4 regions of the Agrobacterium sp. NPDC058088 genome follow, and region 4 is predicted to be linked to each of the others. Evidence: riboswitches for the same ligand, from Rfam matches in the RefSeq annotation. Region 4 holds a riboswitch; each other region holds the start of a gene.
The links. Region 4 has a riboswitch for cobalamin ahead of ACFVTJ_RS13650 (acyl-CoA thioesterase). Riboswitches for the same ligand answer to the same signal wherever they lie in the genome.

Region 1 (7,912 bases), on a different contig from region 4:
TGCGAGACGCTGGCCGAAAGTGGGGCGGAAATCCTGCTGGTGCCGAATGGGTCGCCCTATTATCGTGGCAAGCTGGATGTGCGCCATCAGGTGGCGCTCCGGCAGGTGATCGAGAGCGGGCTTCCGCTCGTTTTCGCCAATCAGCTGGGCGGGCAGGACGAGCTGGTATTCGACGGTGCGAGCTTCGCCTTTAATGCAGACAAGACGCTCGCCTTCCAGATGAGCCAGTTCGAGGCCACGCTTGCCGTCACCGACTGGAAACGTACCGCGGACGGCTGGCGCTGCGAGAGCGGGCCATTCTCGAAGATTCCCGAGGGCGAGGAGGCGGATTACCGCGCCTGCATGCTGGGCTTTCGCGACTATGTTAACAAGAACGGTTTCAAGAGCGTGGTTCTTGGCCTTTCCGGCGGTATCGATTCGGCGATCTGCGCTGCCCTTGCCGTCGATGCGCTTGGTGAGGAGCGGGTGCGCTGCATCATGCTGCCTTACCGCTATACCTCGGAAGAATCGTTGAAGGATGCCGCCGATTGCGCCCGGGCGCTCGGTTGCCGTTACGATATCGTGCCGATCGTCGAGCCGGTGGAAGGCTTTCTCTCGGCGCTGTCAGAACTTTTCGAGGGCACCGAAGAGGGCATCACCGAGGAAAACCTGCAGAGCCGCACGCGCGGCACCATTTTGATGGCCGTTTCGAACAAGTTCGGCTCAATGGTGGTGACGACGGGTAACAAGTCGGAAATGTCTGTGGGCTACGCCACGCTTTATGGCGATATGAATGGCGGTTTCAACCCCATCAAGGACCTCTACAAGATGCAGGTCTATGCCATTTCCGCCTGGCGCAACGCCCATGTGCCGCCGGGTGCGCTGGGCCCTTCCGGCGAGGTGATCCCCGCCAACATCATCGCCAAGGCGCCATCGGCCGAATTGCGCCCCAACCAGACCGACCAGGATTCGCTGCCGCCCTATCCGGTGCTGGACGATATTCTCGAATGCCTTGTCGAGAAGGAAATGTCGGTCGAGGAAATTCTGGCGCGCGGCCATGATTTGGCGACCGTGCATCGGGTGGAGCATCTGCTCTACCTCGCCGAATACAAGCGCCGGCAATCGGCGCCGGGTGTTAAGATCACCAAGAAGAATTTTGGGCGTGACCGGCGTTATCCGATCACCAACCGGTTCAGGGATCGGTGACTAAGGCGGTTTCCGGAAGGCGCGTTTAAGGCCGGTCCTGCGTCATCGAGGTTGATTGCCTGTGAGACGGTGCGGCATATTTCTTCTCCCCGCCGGGGAGAAGGTGGCCCGAAGGGTCGGATGAGGGGGCACGATTGCCGTATCTCACTACCCTTGCCCCCTCATCCCGCTGCCGCGACCTTCTCCCCCTCGGGGAGAAGAAACATGCGGCATGCGCTCGGTCCACGATGGGGGTTCATGAATGGCGCGGAGAAAACCCCGCGCCACTCTTCACTCACCTCAAATAACCTGCCCCACATCGATGCGATTGCCATCAGGGTCTTCAAAGACAAAGGCCCTCAGACCATAATCCTTGTCCTGCAGCCCCTTGATGATGCGCAGCCCATGGCTTTTGCAAATCGCGTGCAGCGCATCGACATCGCTCACCATCATATGCGCCACGTTGAAAGGAGCTGCCCTGTGGGCCGGCTGCAATGTCAGATGCAGCTCGGCATTGCCCTGTTTCAGGATCATGAAGCCGACGGGATTGCCGTTTTCGAAGGTCTTTTCGAAACCGAGTACGCCGACATAAAAATCATGGGCCTTTTCGATACTTCTGACAGGAAGCATTGCGGCGATCCGGCCGAACCGGATGCCGTGATCGGCGATGGTATTCATCGCGGAACCTCGGATCTGGGAGAAACGGGGAGGGTCACGGGCGGTGCCGGAACGCTGGCGTTTTTTCCGATTTGAATTTGCAGGACGGTGCCTGCGGCCATAGGATCATAATCACGGCGGTGGTTAAAGCAAACGGAATGTGCGCGCGTGCCAACGGTCCGAGCCAGACTTTTAAAGCCCGGGAGGCAGAATGCGCAGTTCCATCGAAATCTTCAACATCCGCACCCGACAGATGCGGATTGTGTGGCAGACGCCTGACCTGTTCGAGGCGCCGAACTGGTCGCCGGATGGCAAATATCTGCTGTTGAACAGCGAAGGGCTGATTTATCGCCTGTCTCTTACCGGTGATGCGTCGCCGGAGAAGGTCGATACCGGCTTTGCCACGCTCTGCAACAATGACCACGGCATTTCGCCTGATGGTTCGCTTTATGCCATTTCCGACAAGGTGGAATTCGGCAAGAGCGCCATCTATCTCCTGTCCTCGGCAGGCGGCGTGCCGCAGCTGATGACGAAGAACCTTCCTTCCTACTGGCACGGCTGGTCGCCGGATGGGAAGAGCTTTGCCTATTGCGGCATTCGTGATCAGGTTTTCGATATTTACTCCATGGACATAGACAGCGGCGTTGAGACACGCCTTACCCATGGTGAAGGCCGCAATGACGGGCCGGATTATTCGCCTGACGGTGCGTGGATCTATTTCAATTCCAGCCGTACCGGGTTGATGCAGATCTGGCGGGTGCGGGTGGATGGTTCCGCCGTCGAGCGTATAACCGACAGCCCCTATGGCGACTGGTTTCCACACCCGTCTCCGACCGGTGATAAGGTGGTATTCGTTTCTTATGACGCCGACGTCTTCGATCATCCGCGCGATCTCGACGTGCGGGTGCGGCTGATGGATATGGATGGCGGCAATGTCGAAACGCTTTTCGAGCTGTTTGGCGGGCAGGGCACGATGAACTCTCCCAACTGGTCACCTGATGGCGACGAGTTCGCTTATGTCAGATATTTCCCGGTGGAATGATGAAGGCAAGCTGCGGCAGGCCACATTGCCGCACCACCTGCACGACACTTGTGTTCGCAAGCTTTTTTGCCCATAGCTTCACCCGTCAGGTGCCCGCCCTCCGGCGGGAGAATCGGGAATCCGGTGAAAAACCGGAACGTGCCCAACGCTGTGAGGCGGATGCTCTGTTTCTCATGCCACTGAAGCAATTCGGGAAGGCGAAACGGGGCGGATGAAGCTTAGTCAGAAGACCGGCCTGGCAGGATGGACCGAACCGCGCGGACGGCGGCAGGTTGCTGGAAAGCGCGTCGTCGCTGCAAACCTCCCATGGTTTCGGCACCGGCCCGCCCGCATTGTTAGGGATAAACGATGCCGACCGAACCGCCCGTCACCACGCCACACGACACCAACCCCTTCGATCACGCGCTTTCACCCGCTCGCCCGTTTTCCGGGGACGAGCGCGAGGCGATCTACCGCGCCATCGAGACGCGGCGTGATGTGCGCGACCAGTTCCTGCCAGAGCCGCTGCCGGATGATCTCGTCGAGCGCCTCCTGAGAGCGGCGCATGCCGCTCCCTCTGTCGGTTTCATGCAGCCGTGGAATTTCACTCTCGTTACCGATAGCGCCGTGCGTGGGGCTGCATGGGAAGCCTTCAGCCGCGCCAATGAAGAGGCGGCGGCGATGTTTGCGGGCGAGCAGCAGGCGCTTTATCGCAGCCTTAAGCTCGAAGGAATCCGCAAGGCGCCGCTCAGCATCTGCGTCACCTGCGATCCGACACGGGGTGGCAAGGTGGTGCTGGGCCGCACCCATAATCCGCGCACGGATGTCTATTCCACCGTCTGCGCCATCCAGAACCTCTGGCTCGCGGCCCGCGCCGAAGGCGTCGGCGTTGGCTGGGTCAGCATTTTCCATGACAGCGATATCAGGGCCATTCTGGATATTCCCGATCATATCGAGATCGTCGCCTGGCTGTGCCTCGGTCGCGTCGATACGCTTTATACCGAACCGGAACTGGCGGTGAAGGGCTGGCGGCAGCGCGTGCCGCTGGAAGAGCTTGTGTTTCGTAACCGCTGGGGTGGGGTGTAAACACGGAGGCCTGCGAATAGGGCGGGACATTGGCGTGCATTTCTTCTCCCCGCCCGGGAGAAGGTGGCCCGAAGGGTCGGATCAGGGGGCAACATTGCCGTACCTCACCACCCTTGCCCCCTCATCCCGCTGCCGCGGACTTCTCCAAGGCGGGGAGAAGAAATACGCCTCGCGCGCTCGCTGACGACGTAGTCACTGCTGCGGCTGTATACCTTTCAGCGCCGGGTTTTTCAGGTCGATCTTGCCGGTCTGGTCCGGCAGGAATTTGGGTCCGATGACACGCACTTTCGCATCGTTCGGGTCATAGTCGCGCTCGGGAACGGGTTGCTCCGGCGGCTTTGCGGCCTGCTGCTCGGCGGGCTTTGGGGCCTTGTCACCTTGGGGTGATGGAATGGTGGTGATGCTGGAATAGGGCTTTTCGGCTTCCGGCCGGGACGCCTGTTCCTGCTTTTGCATCTCCTCGTGATAGGCTGCCATGTTGCAGGCGCAGCCGGGCGCTTTCGTTGAGGCATTGCGATAGGCGAAGGCGGTGGGCAGGTCCTTGTAGGGTTTGCCGGTCTCAGCGGACACCATGTCTGCTGTTTCCTGATCCGTCATGGAGTGGAAATAGAGTTCCGTTTCGGTTCCCGGGCACATTTTCTGGCACTGTTCGGCCTGGGCGCGGAAATCGAGCGGCGAGGCGTTGGAGGCGATCGGGAAGAAAGAGCCGTCGCAGGTGCGCACGCAGAGTGTGCGAAGCCCGCCCTCGGCGGAGGCATTGGGGTAGGGCGAAAGTCCTGTCTGTCCCGGCTCAACGCCACCCTGCCTGAAGGCATCGGGATAACGGGTTACGTTGGGAGCCTGGGGCGGTCGCGTGGCCGTTTCCGGCATCGTCGTGCAGCCATTGGCATCGAGGGCGGCGAGAATGCGCTCGCGCCTGACGTCACTGTCGTCGTTCCTCGCCGCCGCCATGGCATCGTCGCGGTCGCGGATGATCGCGTCACGTTCGGCCTCGGCATCCACCAGCGCATCGCCGATCTCGGCGCAGAGCCCGGCATTGGGATTGCCATAAACGATGACGCTGCCTGATGAGCAGCCATAGCTGCGCATGTCGTTCCTGATCTTGCGGATGACGATGTTCTGGCGGGCAAGCGCATTGGCGTAACGACGCACCTCGGCCGTATTGCCGATGACGCGCGGCGGCTCGCGCAGCTGTTGATAAAGCGTATCGCAGACCTGGTCCGCAAAAGCGGCGGCAGGAGCGATGAGAACAAGGGGAAGCAGGAGGCCGATGATGCGGCTGCGCCGGGTCAATTGTGCGATCCGTTTGATGTCCCCGGCCTGTGGCAGGGGTGTTATGCTTCGGGAAATCCGTGTTTCAGGAAGATAACATAGGCTGTTGCCGCAATGCGGCAACAGCATGTTCAAAACTGCGTTAATGCGCCTTCATCACACCGAAGGGTGCGAGGCCTGCACCACGGCAAAGGCCGCCATGTTGACGACGCCGCGCGAGGTGACGCTGGGCGACAGGATGTGGGCGGGCAGGGCCGTGCCGAGCAGGATGGGGCCAACATGCAGGCCTTCCGTCAGCGTGCGGGTGACACCGAGCGTGATGTTGGCGGCGTCGAGGTTCGGGAAGACCAAAAGGTTCGCCTCGCCGGTCAGCACGCTGTTCGGCATCGCGCGCTTGCGCAGCGTTTCCGACAGGGCCGAGCCGCCCTGCATTTCGCCGTCCACTTCCAGTTCGGGTGCGGCCTGCTGGATGATCTTCAGTGCGCGGCGCATCTTGCGGGCGCTTTCCGAGTCACGCGAGCCGAAGTTGGAGTGGCTGGCGAGCGCGATCTTCGGCGTGATGCCGAAGCGGCGGATTTCCCGGGCCGCGAGAATGGCCATTTCCGCCACTTCTTCTGACGTCGGGTCGTTGTTGACGAAGGTATCGGTCAGGAACAGCGCGCCCTGCTGGGTAATGAGAAGGCTGAGGCCCGCAAAGGAGCGCACACTTTCCTGCTTGCCGATGATCTGGTTCACGTCGCGCAGATGGCGGTCGTAGCGGCCTTCCAGACCGCAGATCAGCGCATCCGCTTCGCCACGCTTCACCGACAGCGCACCGATGACGGTGGAGTTGGTGCGCACGATGGTGCGGGCGGCTTCCGGATTGATGCCGGCGCGGCCAACGAGGGCGAAATAATCATCCACATATTCACGGTAGCGCGGATCGTCTTCGGGGTTGACCACGGCGAAATCTGCATGCGGGCGGATGCGCAGGCCGAAGCGCTTCAGGCGCGTTTCGATGATCTGCGGGCGGCCGATGAGGATCGGGATGCCGGTGCCTTCTTCCAGAAGCACCTGGGCGGCGCGCAGCACGCGTTCGTCTTCGCCTTCGGCAAAGATGATGCGCTTCTTTTCGGCGGCCTTCGCGGCGTTGAAGACAGGCTTCATGATGAAGCCCGAGCGCCAGACAAAGCGGTTCAGCTGGTCGAGATAGGCTTCGAAGTCGGTGATCGGCCGGGCGGCGACACCGCTTGCGGCGGCGGCACGGGCAACGGCCGGCGCAATCCGCAGGATAAGGCGCGGATCGAACGGCGAAGGAATGAGGTAGTTCGGGCCGAAGACCGGCGTTTCGCCGGTATAGGCCTTGGCGGCCACTTCGGAAACTTCCTCACGCGCCAATTCCGCGATGGCCTGCACGGCGGCCATCTTCATTTCCTCGTTGATCGTCGTCGCGCCGCAATCCAGCGCCCCGCGGAAGATATAGGGGAAGCACAGCACGTTGTTGACCTGGTTCGGGAAGTCCGAGCGGCCGGTGCAGATCATCGCATCCGGGCGGGCCGCACGGGCCGCCTCCGGCATGATTTCCGGATTGGGGTTGGCAAGCGCCAGGATCAGCGGGTTTTCCGCCATGCGCTCCAGCAGTTCCGGCTTCAGCACACCGGCTGCGGAAAGGCCGAGGAAGACATCCGCGCCGTCGATCGATTCGGCCAGAACGCGCTTGTCGGTCTTCTGGGCGTAGACTTCCTTCCACTCGTCCATCAGCGAATTACGGCCGTCATAAACGAGGCCTTCAATGTCGTGGACCCAGATATTTTCTTTCTTCGCGCCCATGGCGACAAGCAGATTGAGGCAGGCAAGGGCTGCCGCACCGGCGCCTGACGCAACGATCTTGACGCTCGACAGCGACTTGCCAGCTAGTTCCAGCGCGTTGGTGACTGCGGCGGCGACGATGATCGCGGTGCCGTGCTGGTCGTCGTGGAAGACGGGAATATTCATCTTCTCACGCAGCTGACGCTCCACCTCGAAACATTCCGGCGCCTTGATGTCCTCAAGGTTGATGCCGCCGAAGGTGGGTTCCAGCGCTGCGATGGTGGAAACCATGTCATTGATGCCGGGCGCGTCGATCTCGATGTCGAAAACGTCGATGCCGGCGAATTTCTTGAAGAGGACGGCCTTGCCTTCCATCACGGGCTTGGAAGCGAGCGGGCCGATATTGCCGAGGCCGAGAACGGCCGTGCCGTTGGAGATGACGGCGACGAGATTGGCGCGGGCGGTGTAATCTGCCGCCATTTCCGGATTTTCATGGATGGCGAGGCAGGGGGCGGCCACACCCGGCGAATAGGCGAGCGCCAGATCGCGCTGGTTGCCGAGCGGCTTGGTGGCCTGGATTTCCAGCTTGCCGGGGCGTGGGTAGCGGTGGAAAAAGAGCGCCTGTTCCTCGATGTCGGCCTTTGCCGTGTTGGCGGGCGTGTTGTTCTTATCGTGAGAGGTCATGTCTTCCACCGTCGTATCTGGTTTTATTTCGGACCCCTGAATACAACAAACTTACCCGTGGTACAGCCGTTATTTGACCGCACCTTATGCAAATGCGGCCATGGCTTATTCGCGTTTTCGTGAAAGCTTTCGTCATATTCCCTATAAAAACCGGCGTCTGTCATGTTGCTGAAACACGAGTCTGGTTCTGAGAGGTAAGAAAGCCGCAGGGACGCAACCGAACAGGGGGATGAAATCCGT
Region 2 (7,912 bases), on a different contig from region 4:
CTTTCCTTCGCGGACTTTTCCGCTTCCAGATTGAGTGTGATCACGTCCGGCGACAGGGTGATGGCCGTTTCCAGGCTGAAATCCCCCTGCGGCACATAACCGAAACGCGGCAGTTTTTCGATCTCGGGAAAACGCTCGACATAGGCGGCGTAGCTGTCCGGGTCCTTTTTGAGAAGATCGTCACGCCAGCCGACGATGGTATCGAAGGTGTGATCGCCCTTGAGCGCAGCGATCACATGCACCTGGCGAGCCTCGCCAACGATGATGCGCTTGGCCGGCAGGTCTAGTTCGACCTTGCGCCCGGCGACGTCGGTAATCTCCCCGGCATGTGCCGTCACGGCGAGAAGGGAAAAGGCGAGCACCGCAAGATGCCTGAGAGCGTTGAGCCGCATGAGAAATCCTCACTGAGTTCCTGAGCAGAACGATGAAACCGCATCGCTGCGGCTTCATCCATCGATCGGACGGCGCTCCCCTTCACCGTCCCTGAATTACTTCGCGTCCTTCAGCGACACGAAGTAGCCGGGCTTGTAGTCAAGCGGCAGGAAGCGCGCATGCAGTTCCTTGAAGGTGGCCTCGGGGTCGAGATCGCTGAAGAGATCAGGATGCAGCCACTTGGCGATTTCCTGGATAGCCACGAACTGGTACGGGTTGTTGTAGAACTGGTGCCAGATGGCGTGAACATTGCCGTCCTTGACTGCCTGCACGCCGGTGAAAGCCGGACGCTTGGTCAGGTTTTCAAGCTTGCGATGGGCTTCCTTCAGATCCGCGCCATAACCGACGCCGACCCAGTTGCCGCCCGGAACATAGCCGTCCCAGTTGCCGCCGGTGATGATGATCTGTTCCGGGTTGGAGGCGATGATCTGTTCCGGATTGACGTTACCAAAGGTGCCGGGAATGATGTCCTTGGCCATGTTGATGCCGCCGGCAAGCTCGACCATCCTGCCGAAATTCTCGTTGCCGAAGGACATGCAGCAATCGTCGGAATAACCGCCGGCGCGTTCCATGAACACGACGGGCCTCTTCGGATTGGCCTTTTCAAGCGTATCAGTGACCTTGGCGATGGCATCAGCGCGGAACTTGATGAAGTCCTCGGCGATCTTTTCCTTGCCGGTCAGCTTGCCCATGAGGCGCATGCTCGGCTCGGTATTTTCCATAGGCTTTTCACGGAAATCAACATAGACCAGCGGAATGCCAACCTTCTCGAGCTTCTCGATGTAACCGGCCTCCTGCGTGGCCGTCTTCGCGTCGATGTTCATCAGGATGACATCAGGCTTCAGCGCAATGGCCTGTTCGATATCGAAGGTGCCGTCCTTCATGCCGCCAAAAGTCGGCAGCTTGGCAATCTCAGGATACTTGGCGAGATAGGCCGCATAGGTTTCCGGGTCGGCTTTGCCAAGGTCGTCGCGCCAGCCCACCACATGCTGGAAAGGGTTTTCCTTGTCGAGCGCAGCCAGGAAATAGATCTGCCGGCCTTCGCCGAGGATCACATGCGAAACGGGCACATTGACTTCGACATCGCGGCCCGTGACATCCTTGACGGTGACCTTTTCGGCGAATGCCGGCCATGCGGCAGATACGAGAAGGCCAAGGGCAAGTGCCGCGGATTTGGCTGAAATGCGCATCGGATATTGCTCTCCAGTGTTGACTGGCGCGGCTGTATTATTTTCTGACTGTACTAGTCAACATTTATGTTTTAGAGCCATTCTTAACTGACCGGCACATGAGCTGAAGACCAATGATCGACACTATCCATTACGGTAAAAACGACAGCCTTAGAGATGAGATAAAGGCCTATTGGTCCGGCCGCGCCGCGACTTTCGACCTCTCACCCGGACACGAAATTTTCTCCGAAGACGAACGTGAAGCCTGGCACGCGCTTATCCTGAAACATCTGGGCCACGGCGAGGGCCGGAAGGCGCTTGATCTTGCCAGCGGGACGGGCGTCATCTCGCACCTCATGGATGATCTCGGTTTTCAGGTCACCGGCATGGACTGGTCGGAAACGATGCTGGCCCTTGCCCGGGAAAAGGCGAAAAGCCGTGGGCGCAACATCCGCTTTTTTGTCGGCGATGCCGAAAATACGATGGAGCCGGATGAAAGCACCGACGTCATTATTACCCGCCATCTCGTCTGGACGCTGGTAGACCCGCAGGCAAGCTTCGCCGAATGGTTCCGTGTTCTGAAACCCGGCGGGCGGCTTCTGATCGTCGACGGCGATTTCGTGAATACCGGCTGGCGCGAAAAGCTGGTGAAAAAACTGGCCACCGGCCTGGAGAGTATCGGCCTCGTCAAACCGGACCAGCCGCACAAGCCGGCGGACCCGGAAAACACCTTCAATAGCATCCTCTCGCGGGTCTATTTTTCGAAGGGTGCAAGGGCCGGCGATGTCGCGACGATGTTGCATGCGGCCGGTTTCAAGCCTGTCTCGATCGATCAGGAGCTTCAGGCCATCCATCGCGCCCAGGCGAAAAACTTCAGCCTGCTGAAGGGCATCCTGCGTGGGCTGCAGCACCGATATGCTGTGTGCGCGGAGAAGCCGGATGTTTCCGGAAAGGCGTGAGGGAAACCATAGCCGCCTTCACTATCCGCATATACTACGTCATCCTCGGGCTTGTCCCGAGGATCTGCCAACGTGTCGTAAAATCAATCGGTTGCAGATGCTCGGGACAGGCCCGAGCATGACGAAGGGAAGGTCTGCGGACTTTGCAAGCACCCTCCCAGACGATCTGAACCGCCTCTCAAGATTTCCGCCGGACCTCATTTTCCCGCCTGCTCGAATAATTCCTCCAAGCGCGGCTTCGCACGGCCGGGCACGTCCACCGTGCGGTAGCTCTGCGGCAGGGTAGCCTCGCCGACCTTGATCAGCATGACCATGCCCATGCCGTAATGCGGCGAGCATTTGATGCCGTAAAAGCCCGGCTTTTCAAAGCCGGTCTCGAATTCGTCATTGATCCGGCTTTTGAAACCCTCGACACCTTCCGGGATCATGCCATCAATGGTCGCGGCGTTATGGCTCTTGTGAGTAGGCACAAAGCGCACGCGGTCGCCAGGCGCTATTTCGAGAAAATCGGGCTCGAATACCATGGGGCCTTTTTCGCCCCGGTTCAGCATTTTCACCTCGAAGGTCTCGGCTGAAGCCAGAAGCGGAAAGCACGTGAACGCCACCGCAATGACGGCAGTGACGCAAAAAAGTCTGACCTTTGCAGCGGAGCTTGCGAGTGTCGTCGATGTCCTCATCGTGCCAGTACTTTCCTTGTTGGATCAGCCCGCCCGTGGGCCGGCAGAAAACGAATATGGGAAAAACCGCCCTCATCCGTGCTGACCGCACATTCCACCCCGAAAACGTCGGCGATCCTTGCCGCCGTCAGGACCTCGCGCGGCGGCCCGGCCGCGATCATCTCGCCCCGATGCATGATGGCGACGCGGTCGCAGAACATGGCAGCATGATTGAGATCATGCAGCGCCGCCACAACGGTCAGCCCCTGCCGGCGCACAAGATCAAGCAGGCCGATCTGGTGTCCGATATCGAGGTGATTGGTTGGCTCGTCCAGCAGCAGGATGTGCGGCTCCTGCGCCAATGCTCGTGCAATATGCAGGCGCTGCCGTTCACCGCCGGAAAGGTGGTGCCAGCTGCGTTCCGCCTTGTCGGCCATATCCACATTGGCAAGCGCGGCATCAACGATGGCGTCGTCAATCTGCGACCAGGCGGAGAGCGGGCCGAGATAGGGCGTCCGTCCAAGCTCTACCGCCTGCCGCGCAGTGATGCGCTCGGTGGTTTCAGCCTGCTGCTCAACGAAGGCGAGCCGGCGGGCAAGCTCGCGCCGCCCCAATGAGCCAAGTGGATCCTCACCAAGCGTAACGTGTCCACGTCGCGGTTTGCGGATGCCGGCCAGCATGGACAGAAGCGTGCTCTTGCCGGACCCGTTGGGACCGATGATGCCGAGAAACTCCCCGGAGCCGACATCAAGCGAAATGTCGCGGACGATATCGATATTGCCGGCATGAAAATGCAGGCCGTGGGCGGATAATTTCATGATCGCCCCCGCTTCTGCCCCAGAATGAAGGCGAAAGCGGGCGCACCGACCAGTGCGGTGATGACGCCGATCGGCAGCACCTGTCCCGGAATGACGATACGCGAGAGAATATCCGCGACGATCATGAAAACCGCGCCGGTCAGCGCCGTCACCGGCAGCAATATGCCGTGGCGGACACCAACGAAGATGCGCGCGGCGTGGGGAATGACGAGCCCCACAAAACCGATGGAGCCGACCAGCGACACCATCGCAGCCGTCATGATGGCGGAAACAGAGATCAGCACCGTATAGACCCAGCGCACCGGAATGCCGAGCGAGGCTGCGGCCTGACCGCCGAAGGCGAAGGCATCGAGCGCCCGCGCGTACCAGAGACAAACGATAAGACCCGCAAGGCTGACCGGTAGCGCCAGCCAGACATCCGGCCAGCGCACGCCGGAAAGATTGCCGAGCAGCCAGAACATGATGCCGCGCGCCTGTTCGGCATTGGCGGATTTGGTGACAATGAAGGAGGTCATGGCGTTGAACAGCTGCGAACCGGCAACGCCCGCCAGAATGATGGCGCTGTTGCCATGCCCCGCCCGCACGGCCAGAAGGCTGACCAGCGAAAAAGCGACAAAAGCGCCGATGAGAGCGCCCGCCGGCATCGTCAGAAAGCCCGCGCCGAAGCCCAGAAGCGCCACGGCGACGGCGCCGGTGGAGGCGCCGGCGGAAATTCCGAGAATATAGGGATCGGCAAGCGGGTTACGCAAAAGAGATTGCAGCACCGCCCCGGCGAGCGCCAGCGACGCCCCGCAGCAGGCGGCAACAACGGCGCGGCTGAGACGGTAACTCCACACGATGCCCTCATCCAGCGGTTCAAGCGGATAACCCGCGTGGAAAACGCGGTTGGCAATCGTCTTTACTACAACATCCAGAGGGATGGCAGTTTCGCCGATGGCCGCCCCGGCCATCAGCGCGACAAGCAGCAGGGCGAGCGCGGCAAATGCCAGCCCCGCCCTGCCAAGATGGGTGGAGAAACGGTTCACTTGGCAAGGCCAGCGGCCGAAATCGCCTCGGCCAGCGTTTCAATACCTTCGATGGTGCGAATGGTCGGGTTCATCGCCTGCGCATCCATCTCAAACACACGACCTTCCTTCACGGCGGGCATGATGCTTGCCACGGGATCGCTGGCCAGGAACTTCAACTTGACGGCAATGTCATCGGCGGGGAAACGACGTCGATCCATCTTGCCGGCAACAACCACAGACGGATTGGATTTGGCGATGGTTTCCCAGCCGACGGTCGGCCATTCCTCATCGCTTTCAATGACATTCTTCAAGCCCAGCGCGGACATGATGTAACCGGGAGCGCCATTACGGCCGGCGACATAGGGATCGATATCCAGTTCGGCACTGGAGAACCAGAAGACGGCGGAAAGCTTGCCATTGGCGGAGGCGATCTTCGCACGGGCGGCTTCCTCGCGCTTCTTCAGGTCGGCAACAACTTCTTCTCCGCGATCCTGCACGTTGAAGATTTTGGCGAGGTCGCGGACTTCCTGATAGATCAGCTCCATGGTGAAGCCGGTGTTGCGCACACCATCACCGCCGCCGGAATTGTCCTTACCGACGCAATCGGCAGGCGAGGTATAGACGGGAATACCGAGTTCGGCGAATTGCGCCGGCGTGCCAACAACACCCTCGGGACCGATCTGCCACTGGAACTGCGTCGTAACGAGTTCAGGCCTCTTGCCGACAACGGCCTCGAAGCTCGGATCGTTATCGGCCAGCCGTTCGACCTTGGCGTTGGCCTCCTCGTAGCCCTTAAGAACTGGACCGATCCACAGCGCCGTGCCGACGACCTTGTCCGCAACACCAAGCAGGTAAAGAACCTCTGTCGTGCTCTGGCCAACGGAAACGGTGCGGGCGGGCGCCTGCTTGAAGGTGATCTCCTGACCGCAGCTGCTGATTGTCAGGGGATAGGTGGTTTCGGCAGCATTGGCACCGACAACAGGCAAAACCAAAAGTACGGCAGCCAGAAAGCCGGCATGGACCGGCAGGCGTCTAGAATGAAACATGTGTTCTCCAGTCGAAAGTAAAACTTATTCCAGAGCAGCAGGCGTCAGAACGCGCAGCAACAGCGGGACGTCTTGTACGGAGAACGGTAATAGGACGCAAACGAAATGTTATGAAATAACATTACAAAATCCTCCTCCGGGCTTCCCCGCCCGTAACGATGGTTCATATTTTGACGGCAGGTCTCCTGGCTCACGGATTTGCGTCTCTCATCTGCCTTCCCGCATTCCGAAAAATACAGTGGCATGACGCCTTTGAGCGTCACTGGGATGAACGACAATCCGCTTACAGTTGCGGGGGCAGCCACGGCATTGGACGAAAAAGATCGCCCGCACCATGTTCCCTATTAATCCCTTCGCCTTTCGGCTGCAGGAACCGTCCCTTTCTCACATAAGGGGCAACAGACGGGGCGTCAATTGCGATCGTGTCGCAGCTCAGCACAAAGTCAGAACAGGGAAGGACCCGCCAGCGCAAAAATCTTTGCCGCGCCGGACCCCATGGGCTGCGGCACGTCTTTGGACATGGTCGTCAGCGTTTCGATCACCACCAGGCCGGATTGCGCCAGAAAATCGGAAAAGGAGCCGCTGTCGCGCACGGCATCGAGACGGACAAGCTGTGCTTCCAGATCGGCAAAATGCCGCCTGACGAGCGCGATTGCATCCGTTTCCTCCACTGCAACGACCGGACCCACGATATGGCCTCGCCCCGCTGCCCGGCGAAAGGCAAAAGCGACAAGCCGGCCAGCCTCGAACAGGCCGTAGCCTGTCTTTTCCCTGAGAAGGCGCGACAGGACGCGTCGGCGCGAAATGCCAAAAGCCGCCCGGTCCATGTCAACCACATCGGCAAAATGGTCTTCTGATAGCGGCTCAATCTTCTGTTTTCTGCCAGGGGACGGCATCTCTGCCGGACATTGCGCTTTTCCCCGAAAGAGATGCACTTTTTCCGTCTCTCCGGCAAAACCCAGCCCGGCAAACAACCGCCTCGACTCGTTCGTGGCATTGAGTCTTAGTGATATGGCTGGGAATTTTTCCAGAAGTCGCCGCACCAGCCATGGTGCCACACCCTGCCCCTGGAGGCGCGGCGAAACGATGACCATGCCGAGCGTCGCAAAACCCTCATCACAGGGAAACAGCATGGCGGTTGCGACGACGCGGTCGATCTCATCAAGTGCCGCGAGGCCAACACCACACTGCCGCAGAAAACACCATTCATTCGCGTGGTATCGCCATCCAACAGCCATGGAGAGGGCATGCAGATGATCCGCCTCTACATCGGCGATATCCACGGTTCGCAACTCGAAACTATCGACCTTGAGCAGCTCCATAGCAAACGGCTCTCATTTCCTCCGGTGCGGAACCTTGATCCCGGCAGCCCAGCCCACGACTTCCGAAGATAACCAGCCTTGCCAGCACGAATTTTCCGAAAGCACTGGAAGGACACAACAATCTACCGAAAACATGCGCATTTCAGCAGATAAACGCCGCCTGCCACTCTAAGCTTTCGGCGTTGAAGCAGCGGAGGCAGCCATGAACGCAATCGAAATTCTGGAGCGTCTTGTCGGCTTCCCATCGGTCGTCGGAACCGACAACGGCGATATCGCCGGATGGATCGCCGATTATCTGGAAAACCACGGCGCGAAAGTATCGCTGCTGGCCGGGCCCGAAGGCGACCGCGCCAATCTCTTCGCGAGCTTCGGCCCGACGGATGTCGCAGGATATATCCTTTCCGGCCATATGGATGTGGTGCCCGCCGGTGAGCCCGAATGGTCCTCCGATCCCTTCACGCTGAGAACCGAAGGCGATCGTCTTTACGGGCGTGGCACCACCG
Region 3 (7,912 bases), on a different contig from region 4:
AGAACTAGGGGACTCACGGTCATGACGACTATCGCAGCAACCAGCAGCATCAATTTCGCCTCTCCCGTCCGCGGCATCGCGCCTGCGCATAACCGGGAAAGCCAGTCTACCACCGAGGCTCTGCAGGAGCTCACGCGGGCGGCCCATCGCGCCATTTCGGTGGCAGGCAATGTCGCCACCACCGTCGCTCCGCTGGCCGGGGCCTCCGCGAGCCTGGCTGCTGCTCTCTGGAACATGGACAGCGGCGCTTCCGCCCCCACTGGCGCCAATGCTGAGGTGGCCGCTTCCGCCCCGCCGGATATGGCAAGCCTCGAATCGCAGATTCTGAAGGCATTAGCCCAGGCGCTTGGCGTCAACGACGCCGCTTAAGGCCATTGAACCGGGGACGGAAAAGCCATATCTCTAGAGACTGGAGATATGGAGAAAGCCATGCTGTCCATCGGTGAACTGTCGAAACGCACCGGCGTCAAGGTACCGACGATCCGCTATTACGAGCAGATGGGCCTCATCCGCGAGGCGGATCGTTCGGATGGCAACCAGCGCCGTTACGAAAAATCCGACCTCGAAAGGCTGGCCTTCATCCGCCATGCGCGCGATCTCGGCCTGAACATCGAGGCCATCCGTGAGCTGCTCGCGCTCAGCCAGCACCGGCAGATGCCCTGCGAGGGTGCTGATCGCATCGCCGCCGAGCATCTTGCCCATGTGCGCGAGAAGATTGCCAGCCTGAAAAAGCTGGAACACGAGCTGGAACGCATCGTCTCCCATTGCCACGGCCATTCGATCGAGGATTGTTATGTCATCCGCGCGCTTTCCAACCATGGCATGTGCGAAGGCGAGCATTGAGCCGAAAACCGAGCTTGACAGATGACGGATTCGGGCGCATTGCATCTCTCATGATCAACGAACGCGCACCCATCTCCTGCTCGTACTTTTGGGCCTTCCTTTAAGGGCGGCTCGACAGATCATATTGTCAACAAGCCGCCGTCAGGCGGCTTTGTTGTTTTCAAACGTCCTGACGGCACCGATAAGACCAAAGGACCGAAGAAATGACCGAAGATAGCTCCCTCACATTGGAAAGACCGCCCGTCGTCATCATTCGCGGCGCGCGCAAGACGGATTTGCCCGAGCTCAACGAGATGATCACGCTGCTTGCCTCCTACCATGGCGATGCGGCGGCGATCACGCCGGCGAAGCTTGAGCGCGACCTGTTCGGCGCCCTGCCCTGGGTGCATGGTCTCGTCGCCGAAGCCGATGGCGCGCTGATCGGTTACGCCCTGCTTCTGCCGCTCTACAGGGCGCAGGAAGGCCGGCGCGGGCTTGAGCTGCATCATCTCTTCGTGCGTGACGGTCATCGCGGCCATGGCACCGGCCAGCATCTGGTATCCCGCGCCCGCGATATCGCCAAGCGCCTCGGCTGCGACTATCTTTCCGTCAGCGCCACGACCGGTAATGTCGCGGCGCATCGTTTCTACGAAAACATGGATTTCGCGCCGCGTCCGGTTACCGGTATGCGCTACATGCAGTCCATCGCCTGATTAAAAACCACGGAGACGGCCATGACACGGATCGCCATTGCGCTCGCACAGGATTTTGCGGACTGGGAACCGGCGCTGCTCGCTGCGGCGGCACGCAGCTATCTCGGCGTCGAGATCGTTTATGCGACCCCGGACGGGCGGCCGGTAACGTCGATGGGCGGGCTGAAGGTGACGCCGGATACACCCTATGATGCGCTCGATCCCGTTGACTTCGATGCGCTCGTCATTCCCGGCGGTCTCAGCTGGGAAAAGGGAACGGCTGTCGAACTTGGCGGGCTGGTGCAGCGCTTTCGCGAAAAGGACCGGCTGGTGGCCGGTATCTGTGCAGCCGCTAGCGCGCTGGCGGGCACGGGTGCTCTGAACGATGTTGCCCATACCGGCAATTCGCTCGCCTCACACAAGGGCTATCCGGCCTATCGTGGCGATGGTCTTTATCGCGACCAGCCGAAAGCGGTCAGCGATGGCGGCATCATCACCGCACCCGGCAGCGCGCCGGTGAGTTTTGCTGTGGAAATTCTGAAAAGCCTTGGCCTCTTTGGTCCGGAAGCCGAGGCGGAACTTCAGGTTTTTGCGGCGGAGCATCGGTAAGGCGGACGCTGATATTACAGGTCGCCTAAGCCCCCACCTCATTCCTGTGCTTGTCACAGGAATGAGGTGGTGCAAAATACGAACGTCCTGGCACCCTCACCCATCACCCCGATCAAGCACCCGGCACACGCGCGCCACGGGCTCCTCGTCCTCCCCGGCAATCGCACGGCGAATATCGCGGCTGTTCAAATGCAGACTGCGGCCGGCGGGTAAATTTGCACGTTTTATCTTGGCAAATGCCGCCAGCAAAAAGGCTGCTTTATTGTCGTGGAAAAAGGCAAGAGCCGCCTGCCCCGCGGGACTCGGCCCCAGCACGGCCTTGAAGGCAAGCCGGTGTACGGCGCAAGGCGCGCCGTGGCCGGGAACGGCAAAACGCAGCGCATCGAGTTCGTCACTCCATTCCGCTGCGTCTTGCATGGTTTTCAGGCCTGCTGGAAGCGCTTCAGGAAAAACGCGCTCAGCGTGCCGAGAAGCGCCCAGAAAACGAAGCTGGTGACTGTGGCGGCAACGATGAACTGGCGTTCCAGCGGCAGCGGCGCCAGCGCATGTTCGCCTTCCGGCGGTAGGGGCGCGCCCACCACATGCGGCGCGACGATCAGCACCAGCGCCAGAACGATGGCCCATGGCTCGCGGCGGAATGCGATCAGCGCAATGCCGCCCGCGGTTGCGGCAACCGTCGAGAGCCACCAGATCTGCCGTGCCTCAAGCGCGGCGGCCGGGCTGCCCGGCAGTTCCGGCGGCAGGCCGATCATGGGGGCGAGCATCACGGCGGCAAAACCGGCAACACCCCACAGAAGACCCTCGCGCCAGCCAGCATTGGTGCCGCGCAGCGAAATGAGGCCGGTCAGCACCAGCGCGTACCCGATGGCGGTCAGCACATTGGCGGCGACGGTGTAGGCGGTACGCTCGAAACCATCGGCCGGCGCCCAGGCCTCTTCATTGTGCTCGTGGGCGGAAGCCGCAGCGCCCGGCGCAGGCGCATCATGGCTGTGGGGTGCTTCGCCGGCGCTTTCAAAAGTTTCCGCCTGAAGGATGAGCGGCGTGGTGCCGACAGCCTGCATGGCCGAGACAGCGAAACCGCCGACAATGCCGACGAGCACGGCGGTAAAAACGATATTTCGGAAAGACGACATGCTACTTCCCCTCAATGGCAGGGGAAGGCATTGGCATGGCGCGTGTCGTGCGCGGCATTGTGAACGGCTTCCACATGGGAAAAGCCGACAAAACCGACGACGAACAGGCCGAGCACGATCGCGGTGAGCGATTGCGCGAAGCTCGCTGTTTTTGCAGACGCGGCGGCATTGGCCGTATTCTGATTAATGGACATGGTGACCCCTCTCCGGCGCGACCCCGCGCCTTTGGACGCGGCCGGGCGGCAGAAGCCGCGAGACCGCATGCGATATACTTCACCACGGGGATACGAGACTGACACAGGGCGGCATTGATCCCGCCACCCTGAAATTCCGCTCTTCCGGACACCCCGCCGGCATGGATATTTCCGTGATGGCAGGTCTCCTGGCTTACGGGTCAAAACCTGAAACACCTTCCCGGCATCGCCCTCGCCTTGAATGGGGCGAGATGGCTTGCCAGTGGCATTTCGTTTCAGGCTCTCCGCTCACAGTTGCGGGGGCAGCCACGAATGAGGATGTTTCCCTATCGTGTTCCCTTTTCACCTTCCGGAACGCCCGGAAGGAACCATCACAAGGTTGTTATCCGCCGGGCGAGAGCGGGAGTCAATGGTGGCCGCGTTTGCTTTGAACGCACAGGGCTTTACGGCCCTCTTCCGTGATTCTCGGGCTTGTCGCGAGAATCCAGCCACGTAGCGTCAAATCCATCAGTTGTGGATGCTCGGGACAGGCCCGAGCACGACGTGAGGTGCATGGCGGGCGCCAGCAAGCCTTTTTACCGCGCCGGTATCGCCTTCAGATAGGCGGCAATCGCATCTCGGTCTTCGGCGGTCAGATGCGCCATGTTCTGCTGGACCTTGACCATGGAGCCGCCGGCGCTGTCGAAGTCAGGGGTGAAGCCGGTTTCGAGGTAGCCGGCAATATCGGCCTTCGTCCAGCTTCCAATGCTCTGCGAGCCGGGGGTGATATCAGGAATGCGGCCCTCGCCTTCCGGATTGGGACCACCGGCCAGCCACTGACTAGCAAGGAAGCCGCCCAGCGCATCGCGCGGCGTGTGGCATTCGCCGCAATGGCCCGGCCCTTCCACCAGATATTGGCCGCGCAGCAATTCAGCATTGGCGTTGGCAAGTTCGACGCGCGGCGGTGCGGAGGGATCGAAATAGAGGAACTTCCAGCCGCCCAGCGCCATGCGCAGGTTGAAGGGGAACGGCAGATCATGGTCCGGCGCGTCGTTCTGGCTGGCCGGCAGGGTTCTCAGATAACCGAAGAGGTCGTTGATGTCCTTCTGCGTCATGCGCGCATAGGAGGCATAGGGAAAGGACGGGTAGAGATGTTCGCCGTTCTTGCCCACACCCCGCGTCATCGCATCGCCGAATTCAGCCAGGGTCCAGCCGCCTATGCCATGTTGCGGATCGGAGGAAATATTGGGAACATGAAAGGTGCCGAAGGGGCTTTTCAGCGCCTGTCCGCCGGAAAGCGTCAGCATCCCCTCGCCCTTGGCATCGGGTGCGGCATGGCAGCTTGCGCAGCCGCCCGCCCAGAACAGCGTTTCGCCATTGGCCAGATCCGGTTCGCCGAGGCTTACCCAATGGCTTGGCGCCTGCCGCTGAGGGGCGGTAACCCAGGTGAATATGCCGTAGCCCGCAATGGCCGCGACAACGGCCCCGCCCACGAGTTTCGTCCAGATGGAGGACATGCCCTCTCCCCATTCTCACCTGACCCGGTCAGATGTCTTTCGGTCGGAAAAACGCCGCCGGGAAGCGGCGTTTCCAAAGTGCTTCGATTACTTCTTCAGACGATAGGTCTGATGACAGGTGCCGCAATCGGCGCCGAGGGTCTTCATGGCGGTGGCGACGCCAGCCTGATCGGTTGGGAGATTGGCGAGAACCGTGTCCGCATCCGCGCCGAGCTTCTCGGCCTTGGCCTTGAAGTCCGCGAAGTTTTCCCAGATGGCGGGCGCAGCGGCGCTACCGGTTTCCGAGCCGGCGGGGAACTGGTCCGGGAAAGCCTTGGCATTGGTGCTGATGGTCGTCACGGCTGCCTTGACGGCGGCAGCGTCAAAGGGTTTTTCGCCCTTGGAGATGGCGGCGAGCGCCCCCATGGAGCCGCCGATCTGCTTCATCATGCCTTCGCGTTTTTCGACTTCGCCGGCAGCGTAGACCGCTCCGGCGCAAAGACAGCCGAACAGCATGGCCGCCGTGATGGTTTTGAGTTTCATGCACACTCTCCTTGATTCCGGCGGGAACACCGGGCGCTAGATAGAACGGGGCGAGGATGCCCTTTCCGGATGGCGAAAAGAAGTCACATTGCGGTGAATTTCACCACAAAAACAGAAGTCTAGACGCGGCCTGGATGCAGGGTCACGGTTGGCTCTACGGTGCGGATCTGACGGCTGGCTGAAATTGAGGGGCATCCCTCAATCATTCGCCCACGCTCCAGGAAAATGCCTCCCAAAAGGTCATGAGCGCAGCGGCAATCAGCAGAAAGCCTGCGGCGCGGCCGATGAAAATGGTGGCAGCGGGCGACGAGATGAGCCAGGCCCGGCTTCTGTCGGCCGTCAGGGCCACGGTTCCATAAACGGCGAACTGCGTCACGGCCACCATGGCACCCATCACCAGCCCCTGCATCCAAATCGGCCCGAAGCCGGGTTTGATGAATTGCGGATAGACCGCCATCATGAAGAGATAGGCTTTGGGGTTGGAAAGGCAGGTTATCACCGCCCTCCAGAATGCCTTTCTGGAAGAGGCGGTAGCCTGCGCCTCATCGCCATTGACGGTGATGGCGCTGCGCATCAGGCCGATGCCGATCCAGACCATATAGGCAGCCCCACCGATGAGAAGCGGCAGGAACAGCGATGGCAGCCAGGTGGCAAGCAGGCCGACGCCGGCTGCGCCGTAAAGCGAATGCACGATGCCGCCGGCGCTCATGCCGCTTGCCGCGGAAAGCCCCGTTTTCCTGCCGCCAGTCAGCGCGCTTGCCAGTACAAACATCATGTCCATACCCGGTAAGATGATGATGCCAAACAGGAGCAGGAAGAAAAGCCAGAGATTTTCAGCATAATTCATGTCAGTATCCCTCAAAGCAGATGATGGTACATTCGGGAAAGCGTTTGTTTCTCAATGTGTTTTTCCGCTTATAAAAAGTGCCAACTGACAGCGTTGTGTCAGTTGTGTCGACCATCACATGGAAATGTGGATTATGCGCAAGGCGTCGAGACTGTTCGAGATCATCCAGATCATGAGGATTGCGCGCAGGCCGGTTACTGCGCAGTCCATTGCCGAGGCGCTGGAGGTGACCGTGCGCTCGGTCTATCGCGATATCGCCGCGCTCCAGACGATGCGGGTGCCGATCGAAGGCGAGCGCGGCGTCGGTTACATTATGCGCCCCGGCTTCAATCTGCCGCCGCTGATGTTCTCCATCGAGGAGACGGAGGCAATCGTGCTTGCGCTCGCCATGGTCGCCCGCACCGGCGATACCGAATTGCGGCAGGCAGCGAAAAAGGCAAGCGACAAGATCGCCGCATCCCTGCCCGAACCCCTGTCGAAGACCCTGTCGGCCAATGCCTTGCACGCCTGGGGCAGCGTCGCGCCCTCTCCCGCTGGCGTCGATCTTGCAATGGTGCGGCGGGCGGTACGCGACGAGGAGCGGCTGGGCATTACCTATCGCGACGAAAGCGGCGTGGAAACGCAGCGGCTAATCCGGCCGATTGCGGTGATCTACTATTCCGAGACGGTGAATATCGTCGCCTGGTGTGAATTGCGGCAGGCCATCCGCAATTTCCGTTCGGACCGGGTGCTGGACTGCGCGGCGACCGGCAGCTTCTTCAAGATGGAAGGTGAGCGGTTGCGGCAATTGTGGATAAGCGGCTGGCAGAACAGCCAGCCGACCATCCCCCACTCACAGCCGTAAAAGGCGATCCTCCTCGCGTCCGAAACCGCGGATGACGATGCGGTCGGCGAAGACATCTGATATGGCGAAGGTGTTCTGGTCGGGCGTATCGACCATGCCCTTGAAATTGACGAAGTGGGTGGTGCCCCGCACGCCATAATTCCCCTCATGATTGTGGCCGTTGAACCAGGCGACGACCGAGGGGTGCGAGCCGAGCAGTTCGAGAATGCGCGGCGCGTCCCACATGTTGTGAGCGTTTTCCGGATAGACGGGATAGTGGCACAGCACGATCACTTTTTCGCCCGCCGCATCCGCCTTTTGCAGAACGGACTGAAGCCATGCGAACTGTTCGTCGCCGAGCGAGGCGTTCCAGTCCTGCGCATTGAGCGCGTCGGCATCCGCAAGACGCTGCAGACGGTCTGCCGCAAGCGCGCGGCGCGGATCGCCGGGCGGCGGGGCGAAGAGGCTGACCTCGTTGCCGTCAAGAACCACGAAGCGAACGTCGCCGATGGCAAAATCATGCCAAGGAGCTTGCATGCCAAGGCGAGCGTGGATGGTCGAAAGATGCTCGGGGGAAACGGCGAAATCGTGATTGCCCGGCAGCAAGATCGAGCGGTGACGGAGCTTATCGTAGACGCTGAGGATCGCATCGAAATTTTCAAAGCCGCGGTCGATGATATCGCCCAGCGTCACCACAAAGGCCAAGTCCTCGCGGTTGAAGGCGTCGATCGCGTCCGCAAGCTTTTTCGGGCTCTCGCGATAATAACGGCCCAT
Region 4 (7,912 bases):
CCGAATCGCAAGGATCAGTCGAAACGGCTCCGATTGAAACACAAAGACATCTTCGTGTTCTCATTCAAAATCGCCATGCAGAGACTTCTCGAAGTCCACACTGCTATCCGTTCCGCTTGGTGACGGATAGGAGAACCGACCGAACTCGTTGTATCTCTGGCTCCTCCAGAAACGAAGCGTGTCGGGTGTTTTTGCGTCGGCGTGAAGATAGGAGGTGATGTAGCCCAGTTCGCGTGCCCTGGTCTCCAGAGCTGAGACTACCGACGACCCCAGTCCCTTCCGCCGGGCGCCTGGCTCCAGATAGACCCGGACGATCTGACACACCCTTTCCGCGTCGCGGTAGCGATCTCGCAGGCGTTCTCTCGTGGGTGGCTTTTTTCCCAGACCGTAGAGACCTCCAGCAGCGATGATGCGTCCTGCATCATCCCGGACGAGAAGGAAACCTCCGCGCTCCCCGTTCGAAAACCAGTTTTCGGGTGTGGCACTCAACAGCGAGTCCAGATCGGAGTGCCAGGCGGGCGTGTAACCGATGCCGTAGAATTCATTGATCATCCGTAGACAGAAAGCTCGGGCTTCCGCTTTTACTGTATGTGCGGCGTCATCTGCGAGCCAGCCCGACGATGAGTTATCAATATGCATACAGGTGCTTCCTCCGGCTAGGGCCGCGAACCGATCAAAATCGGCAAGCCCGGTTATAGCAATGCCGATAAGGCACCGACTCGTCAGGCCAATGTTTTTCGCGAGGTCTCGAGAAACCCGGCGATAAAATCAACAGTGTCGTCACCATCTCTTAAACCGAGATGGATGCTTTTCTGGATGCCGCTTTGACCGATGCGGACGGAGCGGACCCCCAGTGCTGCCGCTTCCCGTCGCACCAGCCAATCGGGAATGGCACTGACCCCGCGGCCTGCCGCTACAAGCTGCAGCATCATTTCCGTCGTCTCGATATTTCGGTGATGGCGCAAGCGGCAATTGACCGGCACCAGGAATTGCGTGAACACATCCAGCCGCTCCGGCGGTACCGGATAGGTAAACAGCGTCTCATCCAGCAGATCCGCAGGTTGGGCATGGCGTTTCAGCGCCAGCGGATGATCGACTGGCACCGCAAGCACGAGTTCGTAATCGAACACCGGCAAATAGTGAATCCCGGGCATCTCGATAGGATCCGGTGTGATCAGTATATCGATCTCATATCCAGTCAGCGCCGCCACGCCGCCGAAAGCGAACGAGGTCGTTAGTTCCAAGCCTACATCTGGCCATTCCATGAGATAGGGTTTTGTGACGCTCATCAGCCACTGGTGGCATGGATGGCATTCCATGCCGATCTTGAGCGAACCTCGTTGTCCGTGGCGATAATCCGACAGAACATTCTCAGCTCTCTCGATCTGGGGCAGAACGCGTTGCGCTAGTGTCAGGATATAGCGGCCCGCATCGGTGAGACGAAGGTTGCGGCCATCCTTTTCCCACATCGCCACGCCGTACCGATCTTCCAGCTTGCGGATCGTGTGACTGAGAGCAGACTGGGAGACATTCAGCCGCTCCGCCGCGGCCGTGAGGCTGCCCATGCGGTCGACTTCTCGCAGGATCGAAAGATGTTGCCTGTCCAACATGGTTATGCCCCTTCCTTCTCAGGGGAAATGATTTCGGCCGGGTCGTAAACGGGAACCGGCCGGTGGTCCTTGTCGACCGCCAGGGAACGGCGTCCGGCCTTGAGTGGTCTCGCCGCGGTTTCGATGATGTGCCCGATGTGTGCGGGTTGCCTGAAATCGATGCGTTCCCAGGACGCGGTTACGAAAAATGTTCGCCAGAAGCAAGTTGCCGCAATGAAGGCGACGCGATCCATAAGAGCGAGGCCCGTTCCCCCAAAGAGAGTGCCGTGATGGTTGGTATCTCCGGGAAAGACGATATCGATGAGACTGGTTATCGAGCCGCGCTGGGCAGGCTTTTTTATCGTTGCGGTCTCTGTCATCGGCGCTGCCATCAGGTTGTGGCAGGGCGGGACATGACGCAGAGGCAAAGGCACGGGAATGCCTGTCGCGAAAGCGGCACTCCGGGACACCCCGCCCGTGGACGTTATCGATCGCGGCAGGTCTCCTGGCTCGCGGGTCATAGCTTTGGTCCGTCTTCCCGAGGCAGGCCTCAGTGACGTGATGGACTTTCGCTCGTCGCTTACAGTTGCGGGGGCAGCTTCGGATTCAGGCTGTGTTTAAAGCCTTTACCGAATTCCCTCTTAGCTCCGGACCTTCGTCCGCAGAACCACGATGGCTAATCAATGTCGCATGTCGTTGAACTGGTCAAGACATCTATCACTCGAATGTAATCGAAGAGCTGAGGGGTGCGAAACAGATGACATCCAGTCCAGCGACACGTCCAACCATGAACATGGCTCATGCTTCAATGAAATAAAACCATTTTTACTAGCTCAAATTCTCGGGCACATATCACATACTTCTCAATTATGGTCAGCATAAACGGTGACTATCTGAGGATATGGAAAGCAATATTCGATGTATCCTGAAATATAGTTCAAAAAATTCGATGGTTATATCGGTGACTAGGGAGTCGGGTCGCGATGAGCAGAGATTTTAATTTTGATCTCAAGAGAGTTTATTTCAACGAGGATTATCATCCTTCAGAAAATACGCGCATTACGACCAATTTTGCCAATCTCGCTCGAGGGAAGAACCGGAAAGAGAACCTGCGCAACGCCCTGAGGATGATCGACAATCGTTTCAACGCTCTGGCGTATTGGGATAATCCTGAAGGCGATCGTTATTCTGTGGAGCTCGAAATCATATCCGTCGAAATGAATATTGGTGCTGAAGGCAAGAATGATGCTTTCCCACTGATTGAAATCCTGAAAACGAACGTCTTCGATCGAAAAACCAACGAGCGCATTGACGGCATTGTCGGCAATAATTTCTCCTCTTATATCCGGGATTACGACTTCAGCGTGGTGCTGCCGGAGCACAACAGAAACCGGGCCCAATTCAGCACGCCAGAAAAATTTGGCGATCTGCACGGAAACCTGTTCAAGTGTTTCCTGGAGTCGGCCGCTTACAAGGAGAATTTCAGCAAGCCGCCAGTCATATGCCTGAGCGCATCAAGCAGCAGAACCTATCATCGGACTGACAACCGGCATCCCGTGTTGGGTGTCGAATACCAGCAGAATGAATTCTCTTCGACTGACCAATACTTCAAAAAAATGGGGTTGCGGGTCCGCTACTTCATGCCTCTGAATAGCGTCGCTCCACTGGCTTTTTATTTTGTCAGTGATTTGCTCGGTGATTACACCAATCTCGAGCTTATCAGCACCGTCAGCACGATGGAGACTTTTCAAAAAATCTACCGGCCCGAGATTTATAACGCCAATTCTGTGGCGGGCGCGCGTTATCAGCCAGACCTGAACCACCAGGATTATTCACTCACTCGAATTGTCTATGATCGGGAAGAACGTAGCCGGCTAGCTATCGAGCAGGGCAGGTTTGCCGAGCAGCATTTCATCAGGCCGTACAAGACCATTCTCGAGAAATGGTCTGCCGATTGCGTCCATTGACAAACAAAACACAAGGTAATCTATCATGAAAACACTGTTGCCCACATCAACCGCCGGCAGCCTGCCGAAACCCTCCTGGCTTGCACAACCTGAAAAGCTCTGGTCACCCTGGAAATTGCAGGATGAGGAACTGATTGAGGGCAAACGTGATGCCCTGCGGTTGTCCCTCAATGATCAACAACAGGCAGGCATCGATATCGTCAGTGACGGTGAACAGACACGACAACATTTTGTCACGACGTTTATCGAGCATCTCAGTGGCGTCGATTTTGAGAAACGTGAGACCGTCAGAATTCGCAATCGCTACGATGCCAGTGTGCCGACGGTCGTTGGCGCAGTGTCTCGCGAAAAGCCTGTTTTTGTCGAGGACGCCAAATTTTTGCGTCAGCAAACCAAACAGCCAATCAAATGGGCCCTGCCAGGTCCCATGACCATGATCGATACGCTCTATGATAGCCATTATAGAAGTCGCGAAAAACTGGCCTGGGAATTCGCCAAGATCCTAAATCAGGAAGCAAGAGAACTGGAAGCTGCTGGTGTCGACATCATCCAGTTCGACGAACCGGCATTTAATGTCTTCTTTGACGAGGTGAATGACTGGGGCGTTGCGACGCTTGAAAAGGCAATCGAAGGGCTCAAGTGCGAGACCGCCGTCCATATTTGCTATGGATACGGCATCAAGGCCAATACGGACTGGAAAAAGACTCTGGGGTCGGAGTGGCGACAATATGAAGAAGCTTTCCCAAAACTGCAGAAGTCCAACATCGATCTGATCTCGCTGGAGTGCCACAACTCCCGTGTTCCGATGGATCTCATTGAGCTCATTCGCGGTAAAAAGGTGATGGTTGGCGCCATTGACGTGGCAACCAATACTGTCGAGACCCCGGAGGAAGTCGCGAATACCTTGCGAAAAGCGCTTCAGTTTGTAGATGCCGACAAGCTCTATCCTTGCACCAATTGCGGCATGGCGCCCCTCTCGCGTCAGGTAGCAAGAGGCAAGCTCAATGCCCTGGGTGCAGGGGCGGAAATCATCCGAAGGGAGCTTTCGGCCTGATACTGATAATGTGACGCGAGGAAGAGTGACCTCGATCGCAGGTCTCCGATGGTTTTGAGATTTATCGACATGGTCTAACGGTCCCGCAGTCGAGGAGAACTGGCCGATATGAACATGGTGCTCCACCGCTTTGACATCGTGGACAACGCCAGCCATCATGCCGGTCCCCTTCTATGGAATGAGTAACAAGTCGGAAGACTGGGAATGCCGGCGAGTACGGGGTCATATCCGCCATTGCCTCCCGCGGCGGAGGCGCTATCATGGCCGTGTTGTAAGATGGTAAGCTTTGGGAGGAGCGATACGTGAGACGGATGTGGCCAGACGAATTTGCCTTTCTGCTGGACGATGCGGAAGAGGTTGACCTTCATATTCCACCGGTAGCACATGACGATGGTTCGCCAGGAAAAGCGATATCCAGAAGGGCTTTGAAAGCCCGTATCAGTCAGCAGGATTTTGAGAAGATCTGGCCTCTCGCAGAGGTTCGTTATCGGTTGAACGGCAGGCTTGCCGGCAGGGCGATTACGCTGATCGCCAACAACCCCCATTACCAGAAATGGCATCCCTCGGATGGCGGCAGTGTCGAGAGCGTGTCCGATAGCGGTCAGAAACACACGACGCCCTATGTGATCGTGCACTTTCTTCTTGATGATGTTCGCGAACCTGCCGAAGCCTGAAATCCGCAGAGCCGTTTCTTGCCGATGATGATGGAACATGCCGCGCAGCCCAGATAGTTGCGCGGCGTGTTCTATATAAGGCCCTCGCCGACGTCGGATGCCGCATCGTTCGGAAGTCTGTTTTTTCCTTCTTTCCCGCCGTTAGGCTCGGAGCATCGCGGGATTGATGCCGACTGCGTATTTTAAACGGGCGCCGGAGCTCTGGGGTGCAGCTGCTTGCTGCCAACGCTGGTTGCGACGTCAGATGCGGCGCGCCTTGATCGTGTTCATCACGAAGCTTGTCTCAATGGTGTCGACGCATTTCAGCTTCGCGATCTTTTCCTTGATGAAACGCTCGTAATCATCCAGCCCGCCGCACATGATCTTGAGCATGTAGTCCCTCGAACCCGTGACCAGATGACATTCGAGAACCTCCGTCCAGTCAAGAACGGCCGTCTCAAACATCCGGATCTCGTCATCGTGCTGGCGGCTAAGGCGGACGGATGCGAGGGCCGTCATGGTCCACCCCTCAAATGCCGGGTCGATGATTGCGGCGTACCCTTTGATAATGCCCATTTCCTCCAGGCGTCGAAGCCGCCGCAAACATGCCGATGCAGACAGCCCCACTCGCTCGGCGAGTTCGTTATTTGTGATTCTCGCGTCAGCTGACAATTCCTTGAGTATCCGCCTGTCGATCGGATCTGCAATTTTCTGCGACATAAACGTTCATTCCCCGCAATATCTTGCTTCAAGAGACATTTTCACGCTTCACAATGCAAGATATTTTGGTTCAATCGTGTGTAATCTGCAAATAGTTCAACGCCAGCTGAGGGATCATCGGAAATGACCGCGCCGCATCCGTCCAAAACCCATATCGGCAATCACGCCCTCCATCCTGAAACCCAGATGCTCAATTACGGTTATGATCCGGAATTGTCGGAGGGGGCCGTGAAGCCCCCGGTTTTCCTGACGTCCACCTTCGTCTTCAAATCGGCAGAAGACGGCCGTGACTTCTTCGACTATGTTTCCGGCCGCAAGGAGCCACCCGAGGGCAAGGGCGCAGGTCTCGTCTACTCCCGTTTCAACCATCCCAATAGTGAGATCGTCGAGGATCGCCTTGCCGTTTACGAACGCACGGAGAGTTGTGCGCTTTTTTCATCCGGCATGTCCGCCATTTCCACAACGCTTTTCGCCTTCGTCCGGCCCGGCGACACCGTGCTCCATTCCCAGCCGCTGTATGGCGGCACCGAGACGCTGCTGGCAAAGACCTTCCATAATTTTGGCGTGTCGGCGGTGGGGTTTGCTGACGGTGTCAGCGAGACATCGGTGATGGCTGCGGCAGAGACCGCGATGGCGAAGGGCCGGGTGTCAGTCATCCTCATCGAAACGCCGGCTAACCCGACAAACAGCATTGTCGATGTGGCGATGATGAGCCGTGTCGCTGATCTGATCGGCGAAAAGCAAGGGCAAAGGCCAATCATCGCCTGCGACAACACCCTCCTCGGTCCGGTTTTCCAGCAACCCATCGAGCATGGCGCCGATATTTCGCTTTATTCGCTCACGAAATACGTTGGTGGGCACTCCGACCTTATCGCCGGGGCAGCGCTTGGGCGGAAGGACGTCATGAAACAGGTAAAGGCGCTGCGCGGAGCGATCGGCACGCAGCTCGATCCGCACTCCTGCTGGATGCTCGGGCGTTCTCTGGAGACGCTGCAAATCCGGATGGAACGGGCAAACAGCAACGCAAAAGTCGTGGCGGAATTTCTGAAAGCGCATCCAAAGGTGGAGAAAATTCACTACCTGCCGTTCAGTGATCCGGCATCGGCGGTTGGCAAAGTGTTTGCCGCTCAATGCTCCGGTGCGGGATCGACGTTCTCATTTGACATTGTTGGCGGGCAGCCGGCGTCTTTCAAATTCCTCAATGCGTTGAACATATTCAAACTCGCCGTAAGCCTCGGCGGCACGGAATCTCTTGCGTCTCACCCAGCAACGATGACCCACTCGGGCGTTCCGGCCGATGTCCGCCAGCGCATTGGTGTCCTTGATTCAACGATCAGGCTGTCAATCGGCATCGAACATCCCGATGATCTTATTGCCGACCTGACCCTTGCTCTGGACATGTCCTGACGGCGGCATTGAGCGCGCCGGTCATGGCCGTCTGGAAACGGTTGCCATCCGCCTGAAAAATCGGACGGCAACCGTTTAGCTTGCGCAAGATGTCATTGCTTTGCCGCTGTCGTCTGCGCAGAGGATTGGGCCTCTTTCAGCGCCAGTTTCGCCATGGCCAAAATTGCGTCGCGGGTTTTAGCTGCGGCGATAAAGCGGCCGTTGTGGCAGAAGCTCGCACCTTCGACGCCACAAACGTCTTCCAGCTCTTTGCCCGTCAGGCCGGCCCACGCCGCCGGCAGGTCGGCTCGCAGTTCAAAGCCTTCATCCGCGCGGCGGATGCCGGTGATGCACCAGTCATTGTCCCGTGGATGGACGACAAAGAGCAGGTGGTCGGCGCCGGCCTTTACGATGGCAGGCCTGAATGGCATTCCCATCGGCAGTTCGAGGATATGCCCTTCGCCAGCATCCGCGATGGCCTTCCGCACCAGCCCCTCGGCTCGCAACTTGGCAGCGCTGGTGCCCAGTTGCGCCTCTACGACG

Region 1: it holds a riboswitch for cobalamin, as region 4 does, so the genes downstream of both, bluB (5,6-dimethylbenzimidazole synthase) here and ACFVTJ_RS13650 (acyl-CoA thioesterase) in region 4, are expected to answer to the same signal.
Region 2: it holds a riboswitch for cobalamin, as region 4 does, so the genes downstream of both, ACFVTJ_RS12045 (ABC transporter substrate-binding protein) here and ACFVTJ_RS13650 (acyl-CoA thioesterase) in region 4, are expected to answer to the same signal.
Region 3: it holds a riboswitch for cobalamin, as region 4 does, so the genes downstream of both, ACFVTJ_RS07380 (CbtB-domain containing protein) here and ACFVTJ_RS13650 (acyl-CoA thioesterase) in region 4, are expected to answer to the same signal.

The regions. Positions count from the first base shown of each region.
Region 1 is NZ_JBHVSU010000001.1:901,449-909,360, forward strand. It holds gene ACFVTJ_RS04525 (NAD+ synthase) at 1-1,185, shown strand, start outside; gene ACFVTJ_RS04530 (glyoxalase superfamily protein) at 1,465-1,842, opposite strand; gene ACFVTJ_RS04535 (hypothetical protein) at 2,033-2,863, shown strand; cobalamin riboswitch at 2,934-3,117, shown strand; gene bluB (5,6-dimethylbenzimidazole synthase) at 3,212-3,928, shown strand; gene ACFVTJ_RS04545 (DUF2865 domain-containing protein) at 4,121-5,221, opposite strand; gene ACFVTJ_RS04550 (NADP-dependent malic enzyme) at 5,357-7,672, opposite strand; gene ACFVTJ_RS04555 (UDP-2,3-diacylglucosamine diphosphatase) at 7,902-7,912, shown strand, end outside.
Region 2 is NZ_JBHVSU010000003.1:440,564-448,475, reverse strand. It holds gene ACFVTJ_RS12075 (ABC transporter substrate-binding protein) at 1-392, opposite strand, end outside; gene ACFVTJ_RS12070 (ABC transporter substrate-binding protein) at 489-1,622, opposite strand; gene ACFVTJ_RS12065 (class I SAM-dependent methyltransferase) at 1,736-2,560, shown strand; gene ACFVTJ_RS12060 (pseudoazurin) at 2,758-3,237, opposite strand; gene ACFVTJ_RS12055 (ABC transporter ATP-binding protein) at 3,234-4,034, opposite strand; gene ACFVTJ_RS12050 (FecCD family ABC transporter permease) at 4,031-5,059, opposite strand; gene ACFVTJ_RS12045 (ABC transporter substrate-binding protein) at 5,056-6,087, opposite strand; cobalamin riboswitch at 6,245-6,480, opposite strand; gene ACFVTJ_RS12040 (GNAT family N-acetyltransferase) at 6,531-7,409, opposite strand; gene argE (acetylornithine deacetylase) at 7,612-7,912, shown strand, end outside.
Region 3 is NZ_JBHVSU010000002.1:425,020-432,931, reverse strand. It holds gene ACFVTJ_RS07410 (hypothetical protein) at 22-369, shown strand; gene ACFVTJ_RS07405 (helix-turn-helix domain-containing protein) at 430-843, shown strand; gene ACFVTJ_RS07400 (GNAT family N-acetyltransferase) at 1,047-1,535, shown strand; gene ACFVTJ_RS07395 (type 1 glutamine amidotransferase family protein) at 1,557-2,123, shown strand; gene ACFVTJ_RS07390 (hypothetical protein) at 2,220-2,540, opposite strand; gene ACFVTJ_RS07385 (CbtA family protein) at 2,546-3,256, opposite strand; gene ACFVTJ_RS07380 (CbtB-domain containing protein) at 3,268-3,450, opposite strand; cobalamin riboswitch at 3,611-3,838, opposite strand; gene ACFVTJ_RS07375 (c-type cytochrome) at 4,026-4,946, opposite strand; gene ACFVTJ_RS07370 (c-type cytochrome) at 5,034-5,468, opposite strand; gene ACFVTJ_RS07365 (LysE family translocator) at 5,671-6,315, opposite strand; gene ACFVTJ_RS07360 (helix-turn-helix transcriptional regulator) at 6,449-7,159, shown strand; gene ACFVTJ_RS07355 (metallophosphoesterase) at 7,148-7,912, opposite strand, start outside.
Region 4 is NZ_JBHVSU010000004.1:102,577-110,488, forward strand. It holds gene ACFVTJ_RS13640 (GNAT family N-acetyltransferase) at 61-639, opposite strand; gene ACFVTJ_RS13645 (LysR family transcriptional regulator) at 723-1,610, opposite strand; gene ACFVTJ_RS13650 (acyl-CoA thioesterase) at 1,613-1,969, opposite strand; cobalamin riboswitch at 2,067-2,276, opposite strand; gene ACFVTJ_RS13655 (DUF1852 domain-containing protein) at 2,573-3,556, shown strand; gene ACFVTJ_RS13660 (methionine synthase) at 3,582-4,610, shown strand; gene ACFVTJ_RS13665 (hypothetical protein) at 4,922-5,284, shown strand; gene ACFVTJ_RS13670 (Lrp/AsnC family transcriptional regulator) at 5,525-5,983, opposite strand; gene ACFVTJ_RS13675 (cystathionine gamma-synthase family protein) at 6,107-7,390, shown strand; gene ACFVTJ_RS13680 (MYG1 family protein) at 7,483-7,912, opposite strand, start outside.